3 regions of the Mesorhizobium sp. M0715 genome follow, and region 1 is predicted to be linked to each of the others. Evidence: riboswitches for the same ligand, from Rfam matches in the RefSeq annotation. Region 1 holds a riboswitch; each other region holds the start of a gene.

Region 1 (6,418 bases):
TTTTCAAAGGATGCTGTCGTGCCATATCTACACAACCATCGGCTCTTTATCAGCCACGCGTGGAGCTACAGTGAGCGGTACGAACGTGCGGTAAGGTTTTTGAACGATGCGTCGAACTTCGAGTGGACAAATTACTCCGTCCCCGTGGACGACGCGTTCCCACGTATGAGCAAAGCCGAACTCGCCGAAGCGATGAGGCGCCAAATCCGACCCGTGCAGTGCGTGGTGATTGTCTCCGGGATGTATGTTAACCACAGTGACTGGATTCAGTTCGAGATGGAGTTTGCAAGGTCCCTCGGCAAGCCGATTTTAGGAATCAAACGGTGGGGGGAGCAGAGAACGCCGCAGTCCGTAATTGACTATGCTGATGAGATGGTCGCTTGGAATTCGGCCTCCATTGTCGCAGCAATTCGTCGTCTTGTACCTTGACAATAAAGTTCGATTACCCTGCGCTATATCGTGCTGCGAGCCAGCTCTCCGCTGGCTCGCAAAGTGAGTTCCTATGGCTCATTCGAGCTGAGTACATGTTGCTCCTGGTCGCGGCAATCCTTTCTCTCGACTTGAGTCAAACGCCCCTTTACTTTGCTGGATACGCCTTTGTTTTCTTGATTTCGCTGGCAGTTTTAATCACTCGCAGTCTAAAGAAGCCTGAGCAAGACTGGTACAAAGGCCGAGCACTTGCAGAGTCCATTAAGACCTCATGCTGGCGCTACTGCATGCGGGCGGAACCGTTCGGCGATGCCGACAAAGTTGCGGTTCGAAGGGCGGAGTTCCGAAATTATTTGCTCGCGATCCTTGATGCCAACCACCATATTGGAAGTCGAATCCCGCCAGATGAAGCCGCCAACGACCAGATTACGGTCTCGATGGAGGCGACGCGTGCTCTGTCGCTGGATGAACGAAAATCGTTCTACGATACCCATCGGATTCGTGAGCAACGCTCTTGGTATGCAGTTAAGGCGAGCAAAAACAAAAAAGCGAGTCGAGCTTGGATGTTCGCTGGTATAACTGCATACGTCATTGCCATCGGACTTGTTTTGCTACGGATAGCCAACCCTGTCCTGGCGATTTGGCCTATAGAGCCGTTAATCGTCTTAGCTTCGAGTATGGTGGGTTGGACCCAAGTAAAAAAATTCAACGAGCTTTCGTCTTCATACACTTTAACGGCCCACGAGATTGGGATCATACAGGGACGCGTTATGGAAGTCGCCTCAGAGGCTGCTTTCTCGGACTTTGTGAACGAAGCCGAACAAGCCTTTTCGAGAGAACATACGCATTGGGTAGCCCGTCAACAGACACAGTGATTCCTTGCCTGCTGCCTTCGAATTGTGGATTCGTCGAGAGGGCAGAATCCAACGAACCGGCTTAGGCAAGAGACGCCAATGACTCGTGACGCCTACCGCACCGCGAAATCGGTTGGGGCTCATCCCGCACACCTTCCGCAGGTGTTGGCTCGGTAGTGTGCTGAGAGTTCTGCAAATTCGCTGAGAGGGGGCGGTCATGGCAGGCTGGTGATTGTTCACGTCACCTGATTCCCGCGAAGGAACGCCACCATGACCAAGACTGAAGTTAAGACCGCCAGCGCTGCCGTCAAAGACATCTTGCTTTCGAACCCGGACGGCCTTCACGAAGTGCTCCGTGCGGTGATGCAGGAGGTGCTTGAGGCCGAGATGGACGAGGCGCTGGGTGCTTCGAAAGGCGAGCGCACACCCGAACGGCTTGGCTATCGCTCGGGCTATTACGGCCGCACCTTGTGACGCGCGTCGGCAAGCTCGAGCTGCGGGTTCCGCAGGACCGTGCCGGGCGCTTCTCCACCGAGCTGTTCGAGCGCTACCAGCGTTCCGAGCGGGCCTTGGTGCGACGCTGGCGGAGATGTATGTGCAGGGCGTGTCGACCCGCAAGGTCAAGGCGATCACGGAAGAACTGTGCGGCCATGCCTTCTCGGCCTCGTCGATCTCGGCCATCAACAAGCGGCTGGACGAGAGCCTCGCTGCCTTTGCCAGGCGCCCCCTTCAAGAGCCGTTTCCTTACCTCATCCTCGATGCGCGCTACGAGAAGGTGCGTGAAGCCGGTGTTGTCATGAGCCAGGCGGTGCTGATCGCGGTCGGTATCGACTGGGACGGAAGGCGCCAGATCCTGGCCGTGGAGATGGCCAATCGCGAGAGCCGCTCGGCCGACTTCCTCGTCGGCCTCAAGGCGCGCGGCCTCAAGGGCGTCGAGTTGGTCGTGTCCGACGATCACGCCGGCCTGGTGGCAGCGATCGGCGAGGTGATCCCCGAAGCCGCCTGGCAACGCTGCTACGTGCACTTCCTCAGGAACGCGCTCGATCATCTGCCGAGGAAGCACGGCGACGACTGCCTGCAGGAATTGCGCTGGCTCTACGACCGGCGCGATCTCGCAGAGGCCAGGGCTGATCTTGCCGCATGGCTTGCCAAATGGTCGGCACGCTATCCGCGCCTGACAGGCTGGGCCGAGGATGCCATCGAACAAACCCTGACCTTCTTCAGGCTGCCGAGACAGCACCACAAGCATCTCAAATCCACCAACATGCTGGAGCGGCTCAACGAGGAAATCCGCCGGCGCACCTATGTCGTGCGCATCTTCCCCAATACCGAAAGCTGCCTGCGCCTGGTCAGGGCTTTGGCCGTCGAGACCAATGAAAACTGGATGGAGGCCAACCGATACATCAACATGGACGACCTGCGCGAGCACAAGAAGCTCGCTCTGCGCCAAGCCGCATGACCAGCATCATGGCCGCCCCATTTTGCAGAACTTGACGCACACAACCCTTGGCTCGGCGCTCGCGGATCACCAGCGTCCTTTGAGCGGTAGCGCTTTTCAGGTTGAGGTTAAAGTCTTGTTGTGGCTCCGCACGGCCTCCATTAGTTGGACAATGGGGCAGCGGTGCAGCGCCGGCAAATGGACGACTCCATGTTTCACAATGTTAGATAAGCGTAAAAGCGCCATGACATAACCACATAAACATTTCGTTATGCGCCATTGACAAGAGAAGGGATTGCTGTGATTGTCTGGCGTGTCGTGGTTCTCGCGTGCGGCGCTGCCGCAGCGGAGCTAAGAGGGAAGCCGGTGCGATGCCGGCGCTGCCCCCGCAACTGTTAGCGGCGAGCCAACCCCACTCATGTCACTGAGGCGAATACCCTCGGGAAGACGGGTAGAGGCTATGACCCCGCGAGCCAGGAGACCTGCCACGACGAATTACGTCCACGGGCGGGGTGTCTCGGTGGCCGCTGCAACCCGGGCGTGCCGGGCCTGCTAGCGCCTTCCTTGTCAGCGACGCCCCCAACCATCGGGGTATGACATGACTGTCTCTCAGCAAATTCCTGTAGCAACGCTCGGCGTGCCGCGCTTCGGTCGTCGGCGAGAACTGAAATTCGCGCTTGAAAGCTACTGGTCCGGAACATCGTCCGCTGGCGACCTTCTTGCGACGTCGAAGGCGCTCCGTGCCGCTAGCTGGGAAGAGCAGCGCGATCGCGGCGTGTCGAAAATCCCGTCAAACGACTTCTCGCTTTACGACCATGTGCTTGACACCGCAGCCATGGTCGGCGCCATTCCCTCCCGTTACGGCTGGAATAGCGGCGAGGTCCCACTTGACATCTACTTCGCAATGGGGCGCGGCAACCAGGGTCAGACGGAGGATTGTGCACACGCTGGTCACCAGGAGGCGGCGCATGGGCCCGGTGTAACCGCGATGGAAATGACCAAGTGGTTTGACACGAACTACCACTACATTGTGCCGGAACTGGATGATGATCAGACGTTCGCCCTCTCGTCGACGAGACCCGTCGATTACTTCCTCGAGGCCAAAGCTCTCGGCATTCACACACGCCCAGTCATCCTTGGACCCATCACCTTCCTCAAGCTGGCGAAATCGCCTGCCGAGGGGTTCGGTCCCATCGCGCTCCTACCGCGGCTGCTGCCCGTTTACGAGCAAGTCCTGCAGAGGCTGAAGCTGTCGGGAGCCGACTGGGTGCAGATCGATGAGCCAGCGCTTGTCCTCGATCTGAACCCGAACGAACGAGCTGCGTTCGAATTCGCCTATGGCCAGCTGTCGAAAGCCGCGCCCGAGCTGAAGATCATGCTGGCTACGTATTTCGGGTCGCTGGGAGACAATCTCGAAACCGCGGTTTCTCTGCCCTTGGCCGGGCTGCATATTGATCTCGTGCGCGCTCCCGAGCAGCTGGAAACGGTGGGTCGGCTCGCTCCGAAGGATCTGGTGCTCTCGCTTGGCTTGATCGATGGCCGCAACGTCTGGCGTGCGAACCTGCCCGCCATTCTCGACCGCATCAAACCGATCGTCGCCGGCTGGCCCTTGGACCGCGTCGAGATCGCGCCTTCTTGCTCGATGCTGCATGTGCCGATCGACCTGCGCATGGAGACGGAACTCGAGGCGGACATCAGGTCGTGGCTCGCCTTCGCGGCCCAGAAGACCGACGAATTGGTGTTGCTGGCCCGGGCCCTGTCCCAAGGCAGAGATGCGGTGGCTGGCGCGTTGAAAGCGTCTGCCGAGGCTGCCGCCACGCGCGTGACATCCACGAGGATCCATGACCCGCTTGTTGAGGGGCGGATCGCTAGCATTGACGACAGCGCGAAGCGACGAGAGAGCGCTTTTGGCGAGCGCTCCAGAGTCCAAGCCGGCTCACTCGGGCTGCCGCCGTTCCCGACGACGACCATCGGGTCCTTCCCGCAGACGCCGCAGGTACGCAAGGCGCGGGCCGCTCATGCGAAGGGCCAGCTGAGCTATGTCGACTATGAGACGTTCCTGAAGAAGGAGATCGAGGCTGCAATTCGCTGGCAGGAAGAGATCGGGCTGGACGTGCTGGTGCACGGTGAGTTCGAGCGAAACGACATGGTACAGCATTTCGGCGAGCAGTTGTCCGGCTTCGCGCTCACCCAGCATGCCTGGGTACAAAGCTATGGGTCGCGCTACGTGCGTCCCCCCATCATTTTCGGCGACGTATCGAGGCGCAATCCGATGACAGTGCGCTGGTGGCAATTCGCCCAGTCGCTTACGGAAAAGCCCGTGAAGGGAATGCTCACAGGCCCAGTCACCATTCTCAACTGGTCTTTTGTTCGCGACGACGTACCCCGCTGCGAAGCCTGCCGCCAGATCGCGCTCGCCATCCGCGACGAGGTGACGGATCTCGAAAGATCCGGCGCAAGGATGGTCCAGATCGATGAGGCCGCGTTTCGCGAAGGATTGCCACTGCGCCAATCTGACTGGAAAGTCTATCTCGACTGGGCTGTCGAATGTTTCCGGATCGCTTCAACGGGTGTAAAGGACGCGACTCAAATTCATACCCACATGTGCTATTCGGAGTTCAACGAGATCATTCACGCGATCGCTGGAATGGATGCGGATGTCATTTCGATTGAGACGTCGCGCTCGAAGATGGAACTGTTGGACGCCTTCACGAGCTCCAAATATCCGAACGAAATCGGTCCCGGCGTCTATGATATTCACTCACCACGCGTCCCGGAAGTCGGCGAGATTTCGGACTTAGTCATGCTTGCCCGCGAGCGACTGTCCGACGGCCAACTGTGGATAAACCCGGACTGTGGCCTCAAAACACGCAAATGGGAGGAGGTCCGCCCTGCCCTCATTAACATGGTCGCTGCAGCACGCGCGCTCCGGCAGAAAGTGCAGGCGTGAGGCTTCTCTTCCTCACGGTGTGGGGAGTTGCCGGCTGGCGGATGTCGGCCGGGAATATGCCAAACCGATCACACTCTTGGAAATAAGCCACACGGCGAAAATGTGCAATTTTCCTTCGGCACGTGTCCTCATCCCGCAGAAATACAAATGTGATACTACGCTATAGTATTGGTCCTTGGGAACATACCGGCCCCGCGCGTCGAACAATCGTACACACGTCGTTTCTCAAAGTAGACTGCTTGGCGCGTTCGCTCAGGCGGCGACAATACATGATGCTGCGCGTCTGTCCGCTTCCCCAGTTGATTCGCGCAGACGACGGGCGAAGTGGCAGGTTTCGGGTATTGCTAGCCTCCCGCCAATTCGGAGATGGATGTGGCAATTCGTGTGGCACAAGTAAAAGCCGCAATCATTTTCGATTGCGACGTCCGCAGCCAGTTGGCCCTTTATTTTCCTGAGATCTGCGTTACAGGCCGGGGCGTTGTCGCCGTTTCGGAGGGTAAGATGGGATAGGCGACCTCGGGTGCCTCTCCGGTCAGCGAGTTGAGGAAGGCAACAAGCAGGTCAACTTCTTCGTCCGCCAGTACTACGCCAAGCTGGGTGGTCCCCATGATGGCGACGGCCTGTTTCAGATCCCAAACCTTGCCCGAATGAAAGTATGGCGCGGTGAGTGCAACGTTGCGCAGCGGCGCCACGCGGAAAACATAGTAGTCATCGGCTGCATTGGTGACCGCAAATCGGCCCTTGTCT
Region 2 (6,418 bases), on a different contig from region 1:
CTGTTCGATTTCCACTACCGCATCGAGATCTACACGCCGGCCGACAAGCGGCAATATGGCTATTATGTCCTGCCGTTCCTGCTCGGCGACAGGATCGTGGCACGCGTCGACCTCAAGGCCGACCGTCCGGCCAGCATACTGCGCGTCCATGCGGCCTATGCGGAGCCCGGTGCACCGCCTGAAACCGCTGCAGAGCTGTTCGAGGAATTGAAGCAGATGCAGGGCTGGCTCGGACTCGAACGCATCGAAGTGACGCCTGCCGGGGATTTGGGTCCGGCGCTGCTGAGCGTGATCAGCGACGGGCGCTCTTGACATCAGCCGTCGGCTGCAGCCGTTTGAGGGAGTTTTGTCGGCCTAGGTTCAATGATGGCATCGCAAGAGGTTCTCGACCTGATTCACGAAGCGTTGATTGCGCATGGGATCAGCGCCATCCGTGGACAGAACGATGTCAGGATTGAACTGGAAGACCTGCGCTTTGAAGCCCAAGTTTTCGACAAGGAGCCGTCAGGCTCGGGTCGCAGGCTTGTTCTCGAAATCTACGTCTTCTCACCGTTGCTAGGCACTCAGCCGGTCATCGAATCTTTTGTTGGACTGGGCGACACGCGTGAACAGGCGATTTTCCAAGCATTCGGAAAATTCCTGATCGGTGTATTTCATGTGCTGATCGAGGGCCTTGCGGAGCATGTTTGCGAGAACATGCAAGCCGAGATTGCATTCTGGCAACGGAATGATGCTGGCTGGAAGATCTACGGTGGACCTGTGATCACACAGGCTGCAGTGGAATGCACTCTCAACCGGACATATCCAGCGTTTTATGCCCGCTTGGAAAAACTGTTCACGGCTAAGGTTCGCCCTGGCAGTCATTTCATCCGGATATTCCTGGCGAGCTATGGCGGAGCACTGGTCGGCAACGAAATTCTCCTGGACAACGAAACTTGGCCGGAAGGTCAAGAGCTCCTCGTTGATCAGGACTGGCACCACGGCGACGGGTACCAGGCGCTGCGTCAGGTCATCCTTGCGTTGCCGGGAGATAACAATTGAGCCAACGTACACAGGCTAGCGGATAAACAATGGATATCAAAGCCAGGCTGACCCAAGAGGTGCAGGAGTGCCTCGATAGGATTTCGTCCTTTTCATGGGACGTACATGCGCAGGCAATCCGAAAACGCTACCCTGACCTGCTGGAGACACATTTGGCTTCAAAGTTGATGGCATTTACTTCGATGTGGGTGACGGCGCCGGATGGCTGGACCGGCAAGATGGAGATATCCTTCTGACGGCTTTCGTTACAGCTTTTCCTGATCCCAACAACGAAGATGGCATTCGCGAAGAGCGGTCAGTGGTAGTGAAGCGTCCCCGCCCCTGATTTCAGATTGCCCCTGCGTTGCGTTGACACCGCTGCCCGCAAAAGCCTAAATCCGGTTCAGATGGTCTCTTGCCCGCAACGGCAAGAGCTAAGAGGGAATGCGGTGCGGGGCAAAATCCCAAATCCGCGGCTGTCCCCGCAACTGTAAGCGAAGAGCCAAGGCCGAAAGCCACTGGGGAGTTCCCGGGAAGGCGGCTACCAAGGCGATGACCCGCGAGCCAGGAGACCTGCCGTCTGCGACTTTAGAATCCGATCGCCCGGCGGGTTTCCGGGCAAGGAGCCCGATCTTGGACCACGACAGCAGTTTTTCGGCTGGCACAGCGGATATTTCGTCCGGCCATGATGATGCCTTGGCCGGCGTCACCATCATCGTCTGCGCCTCCTGCCGCGATGAGACCGGCGCCGACGCTCATCCCCGCGCCGGCGAATTGCTGGCGGACGACACGCGCCGCGCCGCATCCGGCGACGACATCCGCATCCGCAGCGTCGAATGCCTCGGCAATTGCAAGCGCCGCCTCAGCGCCGCCATCCTGCGCGACGGGTGCTGGAGCTATGTCTTCGGCGACCTGACCACGACCAGCGGCGCCGACCTCGTGACAGGCGCCAAGCTCTTCGCCACCTCGAAGGACGCCCTGATTCCATGGCGCGGCCGCCCCGATAGCCTGAAGCGTGGCCTCGTTGCCCGCATCCCTCCCTTAGACCTGCTGAAGGATTGACCATGACTGCCCCAGATTCGCCTGCGAACCTCTCCCGCGTTCCCTGCACCGTCGTCACCGGCTTCCTCGGCGCCGGCAAGACGACGCTGGTCCGCCATCTCCTGGAAAACGCCGGCGGCAAGCGCATTGCCATCATTGTCAACGAATTCGGCGACATCGGCATCGATGGCGAGATCCTCAAGGGCTGCGGCATAGACACCTGCCCGGAGGAAAACATCGTCGAACTGGCCAATGGCTGCATCTGCTGCACCGTCGCCGACGATTTCGTGCCGGCGCTCGACAAGATCCTCGCGCTGACGCCGAGGGTCGACCACATCCTGATCGAAACCTCGGGCCTGGCGCTGCCCAAGCCGCTGGTCCAGGCCTTCCAGTGGCCGAGCGTGAAGAGCCGCGTCACAGTCGATGGCGTCATCGCCGTGGTCGACGGCCCGGCGCTGGCCGAAGGCCGCGTCGCCAACGACATGGACGCCTTGCAGGCGCAGCGCGCCGGGGACGAGACGCTCGACCATGACGATCCGGTGGAAGAAGTGTTCGAGGATCAGATCGCCTGCGCCGACCTGATCATCCTGTCGAAGAGCGACCTGATGGACGCCGCCGGCACCGCCCGCGCCAACGCCATCATCAACGAACATTCCGCCCGCGCGGTGAAGATCGTGCCGACGTCGCATGGCAAGGTCGATCCCTCCGTGCTACTCGGGCTCGGTCTCGCCGTCGAGGACGACATCGAAAACCGCAAGTCCCACCATGACGGCGCATTCGACCATGAGCATGACGACTTCGACACCTTCATCGTCGACATTGCCTCGATCGCCAATCCGGACGAGTTGGCAAAGCGCGTCGCCACCGTCGCCGAAGAAGAGAACGTGCTGCGCGTAAAAGGCTTCGTCGAGGTCGGCGGCAAGCCCATGCGGCTCTTGCTGCAGGCCGTCGGGCCGCGCGTCAATCATTACTATGACCGCGCCTGGACCGCGCAGGACGACCGCCGCTCGCGTCTCGTCGTCATCGGCCTGAAGGGGCTGAACCGCCCGGCGATCGAGCGTATACTCGCCGGCTGATCTCGGACACGGGTTGCGATGCACATCCTCACCACGACATCCGCCTCGCTCGACGACCTCGCCGAGCCGGTCGATCTGCGGCAGACGCCGGCGGATATCGTGGCCCTGTCCTTCACCGACAGCGACCTCGCCGGACTGGCGGCGGCCTGGAAGGCCGAAGCGGAACACCTGCCTTCGATGCGGCTGGCGGCCCTGCGTGACCTGCGCCATCCCATGTCCGTCGACCTCTGGGTCGACAGCGTCGCCCGCCACGCCAAGGTCATCCTCGTGCGCATCCTCGGCGGCTACGACTGGTGGCGCTACGGCTGCGACCAGCTTGCCTCGACCGCCCGCGAACGCGGGATCAAACTGGCGCTGCTGCCCGGCGAATGCCGCGACGAGGATCTGCGCCTGATCGAAGCCTCGACGCTACCGCGCGAGGAGCTCGATGGCCTGCTCGACTATTTCCGCGAGGGCGGCCCGGCGAATATGAGCGCGCTGGTGCGGAGATTGGCGGGGCTGGCTGGATCGGATGCGGACGTAGCAGAGCCGGTTCCAGTGCCGAAAGCCGGGTTTTATGAGCCAGGACTTGGGGTCGTTGGTGATCCTTCACACCCCCCTCTGTCCTGCCGGACATCTCCCCCGCAAGGGGGGAGATCGGACTTCATCAAAGCCGGCTCTTTTCCCGTTTCATTAGAAGCTGACGCGTCCGCAACCTCGACAATTGGCGAAATCTCCAATGACAGCGCAATCTCCCCCCTTGCGGGGGAGATGTCCGGCAGGACAGAGGGGGGTGTGAAGGAACTCGACGCTGACAACGTCAACGCTCCTATCATCCCCATCCTGTTCTATCGCTCGATGCTATTGGCCGCCGATGTCGCGCCCATCGATGCGCTTTTCCACGCGCTCCGCCAGCGCGGCATCAATCCGGTCCCCATCTTCGTCTCCAGCCTCAAGGACCCCTCATCCCTGGCGTTCGTGGAAACCGCACTCGCCGCGCTCAATCCCGCCGCCATCATCACCGCGACCGCTTTCGCGTCCGGCGCCGAACCCGGCATTGAAACCCTGTTCGACCGCGCCGGCGTACCGGTCTTCCAGGTCATCGTCGCCACCACCCGCCGCGACGTCTGGGAGACCAACCAGCGCGGCCTGGCGCCCGCCGACCTCGCCATGCATGTCGTGCTGCCCGAACTCGACGGCCGCATCCTGGCCGGCGCCATTTCCTTTAAGGGCGAGAGCGAGATCGATCCAGCACTTGGCCACCGCGCCTTTGCCAACCGGCCGGAACCGGATCGTGTGGCGCAAGTGGCTGACCGCGTCGCGGCCTTTATCCGCCTGCAGGAGACAGCCCGCGCCGAACGCAAGCTGGCCATCCTGATGCCGGATTATCCCAGTGCCCCCGGCCGCACCGGCTACGCCGTGGGTTTGGATGTCCCGTCCAGCGTGCTGGCCATGCTGCAGGACCTCAGCGAACAGGGCTATGTCGTTGAGGGGATTCCGCAAACGCCGCGTGAGTTGCTGGCGCGGCTGGGCCAGGGCGGGCATGGCTTGGCCTTGAGGGATTATGTGGAGTTCTCGAAGGCATTGCCGTCTGCAGCAATTGCTGCCGTAGATGCAGCTTGGAAGGCTGAATATGAGATAGGTTTGTGCGAGGCCCCCCCCTCTGTCCTGCCGGACATCTCCCCCGCAAGGAGGGAGATCGGCAGTTCCGCCATCGGCGCTCATTCTGCGACGTTCGTAGCTGGCGAAAGCGGCAATGAGAGCTCAATCTCCCCCCTTGCGGGGGAGATGTCCGGCAGGACAGAGGGGGGCGCCTCGCGCCAAAGCTTCCCCTTCCGCGCTGCCACCTTCGGCAACATCACGGTCGCCCTCGCCCCAGACCGCGGCCGCTCCGTCGACCGCCGCGCCGACTACCACGACCCGACGCTCCCGCCGCGCCATGCGCTGATCGCCTTCGGCCTGTGGCTGCGCAAATCGCTCGGCGTCCATGCGCTCGTCCATGTCGGCGCGCATGGCACGCTGGAGTGGCTGCCGGGCAAGACCGTTGCGCTTTCGGAGAACTGCTTTCCCGAGATCGTCACCGGCGCCATGCCCGTCATCTATCCCTTCATCGTCTCCAACCCCGGCGAAGCGGCGCAGGCCAAGCGGCGCATTGCCGCCGTCACCCTTGGTCATTTGCCGCCGCCGCTGACCGGTGCCGGCCTGGATGAAGACCAGCACAAGCTGGAAAGGCTGGTCGACGAATACGCCCAGGCCGACGGGCTCGACCGCCGCCGCCGCGACCGCCTTGCCAAGCTGATCGTCGAGACGGCGCAGAAGACCGGCCTCGCTTCCGAAGCCGGCGTCGCCACGACCGACGCGCCCGACGAAGCGTTGCGCCGCATCGACGCCTGGCTCTGCGACCTCAAGGATTTTGCCATCAAGGACGGGCTGCATATCTATGGCCGCGCCCCTGAGGACGAGCCCGACGCCATGCGGCGCCAAAGTGCGGCAGCCGAGAAGGCGGCGCTGCTCGCCGCACTCGATGGCCGCCACGTCAAGGCCGGCCCGGCCGGCGCGCCCGCGCGGGGTCGCTCGGACGTTCTGCCCACCGGCCGCAATTTGTTCACCTCGGACCCGCGCACCATGCCGACGCCGACCGCCTATGATCTGGGCAAGGCAGCGGCGGAGGAAGTGGTGCGCGGCTACATGCAATCGCATGGCGACTGGCCGCGCTCGCTGGTCATCGATCTCTGGGGCTCGGCCTCACTGCGCACCGGCGGCGAGGAGATCGCGCAAGGATTGGCGCTGATGGGCTGCCGGCCGCAATGGGATTCGGCGACCGGCCGCATCACCGGCATCGAGGTATTGTCGCCGGCCACGCTCGGAAGGCCACGCGTCGATGTCACCTGGCGCATATCAGGCCTGTTCCGCGATATGTTCCCGACCCAGATCGCACTGATCGATGCCGCCGCCAACGCGGTAGCCGCCCGCGACGAGGACGATACGGAAAACCCGCTCGCGGCCAAAACCCGTGCCGACGGCAAGCTCAGCCCGCGCATCTTCGGCACCTCGCCCGGCACCTATGGCGCTGGCGTCGAGGATATTTTGTCCTCCGGCAACTGGGCGGTGCGCGAAGAGATCGGCCGCGCCTATCTCGACGCCACCTCGCACGCCTATGGCGGCGCAGAAGGAGAAGGCATCTCGGTGCCCGGCGCCTTCGAAACCCGCATCGCCGAGGCCGATCTTCTCGTCCACACCGGCGACGACCCCGGCCGCGACATCCTCGAAGGCTCCGCCGACGTCGCCTTCATCGGCGGCTT
Region 3 (6,418 bases), on a different contig from region 1:
CCCTGCCTGATCACGATCTAGCAGGGCGCCATTGAAGAACGGCCAACAGACACGGTAAGCAAAGCGCCAAACGTCAGCGTAAACAACGCGTTAAGATCGTTGGCCGGCAAACCGATTCAAGTCATTGAGACTTTGATTCAGGCGCGCTGGGCGTGGACTGTGTGCCCGAGTGCCACGAACACGGTGCGCACGATGCCGGCGGCATCGAGCCCGGCATCGGCATACATCTTTTCCGGCTTGGCGTGGTCGGTGAACGCGTCGGGCAGCACCAGCGGACGCACCTTCAGGCCGCTTTCCAGCAGGCCCTCATGGGCAAGGAACTGCAGCACGTGGCTGGCGAAGCCGCCGACGGCGCCCTCCTCCACCGTCACCAGCACCTCATGCGAGCGGGCCAGCCGTCGGATCAGATCCTGGTCGAGCGGCTTGGCGAAACGGGCGTCGGCGACAGTGGTGGACAGCCCGGCAGCCCCTAGCTCCTCGGCGGCGATCAGGCAATCCTGCAGCCGCGTGCCGAAGGACAGCAATGCAACCTTGGTGCCCTCCTTGACGACGCGGCCCTTGCCGATTTCGAGAACCGAGCCGCGCTCCGGCATGTCGACGCCGACGCCGTTGCCACGCGGATAGCGGAAGGCGATCGGACCCTCATCATAGCTCGCCGCAGTGCGTACCATGTGACGCAGCTCCGCCTCGTCGGCGGCCGCCATGACGACGAAACCCGGCAGTGTCGCCAGGAAGGTGATGTCGAAGGCGCCGCAATGGGTGGCGCCATCGGCGCCGACGAAGCCGGCCCGGTCGATGGGAAAGCGCACCGGCAATTTCTGGATGGCGACGTCGTGGACGACCTGGTCGTAGGCGCGCTGCAGGAAGGTGGAATAGATGGCCGCGAACGGCTTGTAGCCTTCGGTGGCAAGGCCCGCCGCGAAGGTCACCGCATGCTGTTCGGCGATGCCGACATCGAAGGTGCGCGACGGGAACGCTTCACCGAACAAATCGAGGCCGGTACCGCTCGGCATGGCTGCGGTGACGGCGACGATACGGTCGTCCTCGCGGCCCTCCTGGACCAGGCTTTCGGCGAACACCTTGGTGTAGGCCGGTGCGTTGGCTGGCGCCTTGGCCTGCGCGCCGGTGATGACGTCGAACTTGTTGACGCCGTGATATTTGTCGGCAGCGGCTTCGGCCGGCGCATAGCCCTTGCCCTTCTGGGTGACGACATGGATGAGCACCGGGCCTTCGCCATTGTCGCGGACGTTTTTCAGGACCGGGATCAGATGCTCCAGATTGTGGCCGTCTATCGGGCCGATGTGATAGAAGCCGAGTTCCTCGAACAGCGTGCCGCCGGTGACGTAGCCGCGTGCATGCTCGACTGCCCTTGTGATCGCACGATCCGCGCGCTTGCCGAGATAGGACGTCAGTTTCTTGCCGAAATCGCGCAGGCCGATATAGGCCTTGCCGGAGGCCAGCCGCGCCAGATAGGCGCTCATCGCGCCGGTCGGCGGCGCGATCGACATGTCGTTGTCGTTGAGAATGACGATCAGCCGTGCATCGAGCGCGCCGGCATTGTTCATCGCCTCATAGGCCATGCCGGCAGACATGGCGCCGTCGCCGATGACGGCAATGACGTTGTTGCGGCCGCCGGAGAGATCGCGGGCGGCGGCCATGCCGAGGCCGGCCGATATCGACGTCGAGGAGTGGGCGGCGCCAAAGGGATCGTACTCGCTTTCGGCGCGGCGGGTGAAGCCGGACAGACCGCTTTCCTGGCGCAGCGTGCGGATACGGTCGCGGCGGCCGGTCAGGATCTTGTGCGGATAGGCCTGGTGGCCGACATCCCAGATCAGCCGGTCGTCGGGGGTGTTGAAGACATAGTGCAGCGCCACTGTCAGCTCGACCACGCCAAGCCCTGCGCCCAGATGACCACCCGTGCGGGACACGGCGTCGACCAGCTCGGCGCGAAGCTCGGACGCCAATTGCGGCAGTTCACTTTCGGCAAGCGTGCGCAGGTCGGCCGGGATGCGGACCTTGTCGAGAAGCGGCGTATGCGGCGTTGCGTTCACGGTGCTCGGGCTTTCGGTTGATGGGCGAATAGGCCGCCGGCCGGCGAAAGTAAATGTGTGTCAGTGACGCGGATCAGGCCCTAGTCTTTTGTCTATGCATTTCGTTCTGCCACTTTTGGGTGACAGGGCATCAGCTTTCCGGCAGCGGAATAAACTCTTCCTCGTCTCCGGGAACGATGTCGAAGCGGCCCGTCTTCCATTCCTCTTTCGCCTGTTCGATGCGCTCCTTGGACGACGAGACGAAATTCCACCAGATGTAACGCTTCGAACCAAGAGAGGCGCCGCCGAACAGCATGAAATGCGCCCCGGTCTGCGACGACACGACGATCTCGTCACCGGGACGGAACACCAGCAGCCGTTCGGCTGGGAATACATCACCCGAAATTGAGACCTCGCCTTCCAGCGTATAGATGGCGCGTTCTTCCGCATCAGCAGGGATTTTCACGCTGGCGCCGGGCGCCAGGCGCAGGTCGGCGTAGAGCGTCTCCGTGTCGGCCCTGACCGGGGACCGCAGTCCCTGGAAATCGCCGATGATGAGGCGCCCGTTGACGCCTTCGGCTTCGATCTCGGGAAGCCGAAGCGCTGCGGTATTCTCGAAAACCGGAGCCACCTCTTCCTTGTCGTCCGGCAGAGCCAGCCATGTCTGCAGGCCGGATACCGACATCGGCGCGCCACGCAGTTCCTCCGGCGTACGCTCCGAATGGACGATGCCGCGGCCGGCGGTCATCAAATTCACGTCGCCGGGCTGAATGACCATTTCGGTGCCGAGTGAATCGCGGTGCCGGATCTTGCCGTCGAACAGATAGGTGACCGTCGACAGGCCGATATGCGGATGCGGACGGACATCCAGTGCCTGACCGGCGCGCAGGATCGCGGGACCCATGCGGTCGAAGAAGATGAACGGCCCCACCAGCCGCCTTTTTGCCGTCGGCAGGGCACGGCGCACCTGAAAACCGCCGATATCCTTGGCGTTGGGTATGACCATCAATTCGATCTGATCGCTGGCGAAGGCATCGCCTGCCTCAGGGTCTTTCCCGGGGAAGAAGCTCATGGACTCTCCTTGTCGGTGGTCGAAGGCCGCCTGGCCGCATCAGGCAAAGCGGATCGCCGCCTTTGCCCGCAGCTTGGCCGCGACCTCTTCGCGATTACGCGGATGCTGGTGGGTTTCCAGGGAATCGAGCAGTTCGCGCGCCGAGGCGGCGATGGCTTCGACGGCATGGTCGAAGGCGTGCTGGTTCTGCTTCGAGGGTCGCGTGGTTCCGCTCAGCTTGCGGACGAACTGAAGAGCCGCGTCGCGCACCTCGTCATTGGTTGCCGGCGGATCAAAATTGAACAGGGTCTTGATGTTTCTGCACATCGCTTCCGTATCTCCTCTTGTCCTTGAGCTGTTTCAATCGGAACGAGTTATATCCTCGATCATGATCATGTCCAAAAACCGGTGAGGCGAGGCCATTTTCGGACCGAGCCTCAATCCGCGTCGAGTGGCTCCGTTCCAACCGGCTTGCCGTCGCGCGACAGCCTGATCTTCTCGACCTTGTCCTCGGCGGCCTTCAGCAGCCGGTCGCAATGCGCCTTCAGCGCCTCACCACGCTCATAGATCTTGATCGACTGGTCGAGCGGCACGTCGCCACGCTCCAGATCATCGACGATCTTCTCCAGCGCATCGAGTGCCTGCTCGAAGCTCATCGCCTTGACGTCTTCGTTGGTCTCATCGGCCATCATTCATCCTTTCATCAGTCGCCCGACATGGGCGGCGACCGAAAATGCCAATCCCTGCAGATCGTAGCCGCCCTCGAGCAGGCTGACGAGCCGGTTGCCGCTGTGGCGTGCCGCGCGCTGCATCAGCTGGCCGGTCGCCCAGTCGAAATCATCCTCGGTCAGATTGATCTCGGCCAGCGGATCGCGGTGGTGCGCGTCGAACCCCGCCGAAATGATGATCAGGTCGGGCGCGAAATTGTCGAGCGCGGGCAGGACGCGCGACAGGAAGGCATCGCGAAACACTTCGCTGCCGGTCTGCGGCGCCAGCGGTGCGTTGACGATGTTGCCGGCGCCCGTTTCGGTCTTCGCTCCGGTGCCGGGATAAAGCGGCATCTGGTGTGTCGAGCAATAGAGCACCGACGGATCGTCCCAGAAAATATCCTGCGTGCCATTGCCGTGATGCACGTCCCAGTCGACGACGGCAACGCGCTCGACACCGTGTTTCTTCTGCGCATAACGCGCCGCGATCGCCGCCGTGTTGAACAGGCAAAAGCCCATCGCCGTGGTCTTTTCGGCATGATGGCCGGGCGGCCGGGCGGCGACGAAGACGTTGTCGGCGCGGCCCGAAAAGACATCATCGACGGCGGCGTTGGCGGCGCCGATCGCGGTGATCGCCGCTTGCCAGCTCTTCGGGCTGGCAGTGGTGTCGGCATCGATGCGGGCAATCCCCTCGTCGGGGATGGCGGCGCGCACGCGGGCGACGAAATCGGCGGGATGCGCGTAGAGGATGGTGGCCTCGTCGCCTTCCGGCGCCTGAATACGATCGAGCCCGGCAAAGGCTTCGTCGTCGAGCACGCGCTCGATGGCGCGTAAGCGGTCGGGCCGCTCGGGATGTCCGGGCGGCGTGAGATGCTCGAGGAAGATCGGATGGGTGTAGAGACGGGTGGTCATCGTCCTAATCTAGTGACCCGGATCGACAAAGGCCATGCACGGGCGGCCGATGACTGGGGAAAATCGCGACTGCGTCCATTCGCGTCGCCGCAGGCATTGGCCCCGCGGGCGCTTCGGCGTAAGGTCCCTGGTACTGCCTGGTGCCCGCCGCAAGCGGGAGAATCGGGAACACGGTTGAATTCCGTGGCGTGCCCAACGCTGTGAGGGGGACCGCGCCGGTAAATGCCACTGTCGATGACGGGAAGGCACCGGACGCGGGTTGATCCCGAGCCAGAAGACCGGCCTGGCAGGCATTGTCATCCGCGTGGTCAGGCGGATGGCATCAGAGCGACGTGCGTCTACTTGGACGCACAAAGTACGCTCTGTCAGTTTTGAATCTGCAATCGCAAGGGGACAAGCGATGCCGGAACACATGACCGCTGCCATTGACGATGGATTTGACCAGAATGCGCGCGATGCGGTCTACCGCGCCATGTTCACGCGGCGTGACGTGCGCAGCCATTTCCTGCCCACCGCGATCGATGACGACGTGCTGGCACGGCTGCTGCTTGCCGCCCATCACGCGCCATCGGTCGGCTTCATGCAGCCATGGAATTTCATTGTCATTCGCGATGTCAAACGACGGGCGGAGGTGCGCGACCTGTTCCTGGCCGCGCGAGAACAGGAACTGCCGGCGATCGAGGCGGAAAAACAGGCGCTGTACCGCAAGCTCAAGCTGGAAGGCATCTGCGAGAGCGCGCTCAACATCTGCATCACCTGCGACCGGCAGCGCTCGAAGGGTTCGCCGCTGGGACGCTGGCACAATCCGGAGATGGATCTCTACAGCACCGTCTGCGCGGTGCAGAATTTCTGGCTGGCCGCGCGTGCCGAGGGCGTTGGCGTCGGCTGGGTGAGCATCATCGAGGCTGAGGCGCTGAAGCGGCTGTTGGCCATTCCGGATCACGTAACGCCGGTCGCCTATCTCTGCCTCGGCCGTGTTTCCGAGTTCGCTCCCAAACCGGACCTTGAAACGCATGGCTGGGGACGGCGGCTGCCGCTGCCGGAGCTGATCATGAGCGAGACCTTTTCCGGGCAAGGCGAGACACAGCTCAAATCCACCGTGGCGCGCCTCAACACCGTTCCTGCCTCACCAGACACCATCCGCCCAGCCGATCAGGGTGTGGCGCCGGCCGTAGCCCAGCGCGAACCGCCGAAGGAGGCCAGCGCCTTGTCCTTGAGCTCCCTGAACTTCGACGATGCCTCGGCCAGCCGGGCGTCCCAGGCCGGATCGGGCACCTGGCCCGCGATGGTCTTGAAATAGACCTGCATCAGGCAGGCGATGGCGAAAGGCTCGATGAACGCCGCCTTGAATGCCCAGGCGAAGACGATGGCGAGCACAAAAGCCCAGCCGGCGAGCTGGCCAGGCATCAGGAACAGAATCGCACCGGCAGGTGCCAGCATCATCAGAAAGATGATGAACGACATGCCCCACATGATGACCGCCAGCCAGACGGCGTTCTTGACCATGACCTTGCCGTTCTGAGCATAGAGCACTACGCCTTGGCGCGCCGTCTCGAAGGGCGAGGCTGAATTGATGCGGATGTTGTAGCCGAGGATGATCTCGTCGACATAGGTCAGCGACAGGCGGATCACCGTGTTGATGAAGGAGACCAGGCCGCTCAGGCCTGGTATCGGCAGGAAGGCGGCGATACCGCCGAGCAGGCCGGTGATGGCACGGA

What was found. Region 1 has a riboswitch for cobalamin ahead of metE (5-methyltetrahydropteroyltriglutamate--homocysteine S-methyltransferase). Riboswitches for the same ligand answer to the same signal wherever they lie in the genome.
Region 2: another riboswitch for cobalamin. It lies ahead of NKI21_RS29245 (DUF1636 family protein); the one in region 1 lies ahead of metE (5-methyltetrahydropteroyltriglutamate--homocysteine S-methyltransferase).
Region 3: another riboswitch for cobalamin. It lies ahead of bluB (5,6-dimethylbenzimidazole synthase); the one in region 1 lies ahead of metE (5-methyltetrahydropteroyltriglutamate--homocysteine S-methyltransferase).

The regions. Positions count from the first base shown of each region.
Region 1 covers NZ_JAMYPL010000029.1:62,702-69,119, forward strand. The annotation lists gene NKI21_RS27410 (TIR domain-containing protein) at 19-429, shown strand; gene NKI21_RS27415 (DUF4231 domain-containing protein) at 426-1,304, shown strand; partial or broken gene NKI21_RS27420 (IS256 family transposase) at 1,554-2,742, shown strand; cobalamin riboswitch at 3,024-3,225, shown strand; gene metE (5-methyltetrahydropteroyltriglutamate--homocysteine S-methyltransferase) at 3,320-5,671, shown strand; gene NKI21_RS27430 (cytochrome-c peroxidase) at 6,115-6,418, opposite strand, start outside.
Region 2 covers NZ_JAMYPL010000035.1:34,274-40,691, forward strand. The annotation lists gene NKI21_RS29230 (winged helix-turn-helix domain-containing protein) at 1-312, shown strand, start outside; gene NKI21_RS29235 (DUF6348 family protein) at 364-1,041, shown strand; gene NKI21_RS29240 (hypothetical protein) at 1,071-1,277, shown strand; cobalamin riboswitch at 1,412-1,615, shown strand; gene NKI21_RS29245 (DUF1636 family protein) at 1,654-2,082, shown strand; gene cobW (cobalamin biosynthesis protein CobW) at 2,085-3,137, shown strand; gene NKI21_RS29255 (cobaltochelatase subunit CobN) at 3,156-6,418, shown strand, end outside.
Region 3 covers NZ_JAMYPL010000030.1:18,152-24,569, forward strand. The annotation lists gene dxs (1-deoxy-D-xylulose-5-phosphate synthase) at 138-2,051, opposite strand; gene NKI21_RS27630 (pirin family protein) at 2,182-3,102, opposite strand; gene NKI21_RS27635 (DUF2277 domain-containing protein) at 3,142-3,408, opposite strand; gene NKI21_RS27640 (exodeoxyribonuclease VII small subunit) at 3,519-3,770, opposite strand; gene NKI21_RS27645 (histone deacetylase family protein) at 3,774-4,700, opposite strand; cobalamin riboswitch at 4,822-5,001, shown strand; partial or broken gene bluB (5,6-dimethylbenzimidazole synthase) at 5,113-5,730, shown strand; gene NKI21_RS27655 (hypothetical protein) at 5,853-6,418, opposite strand, start outside.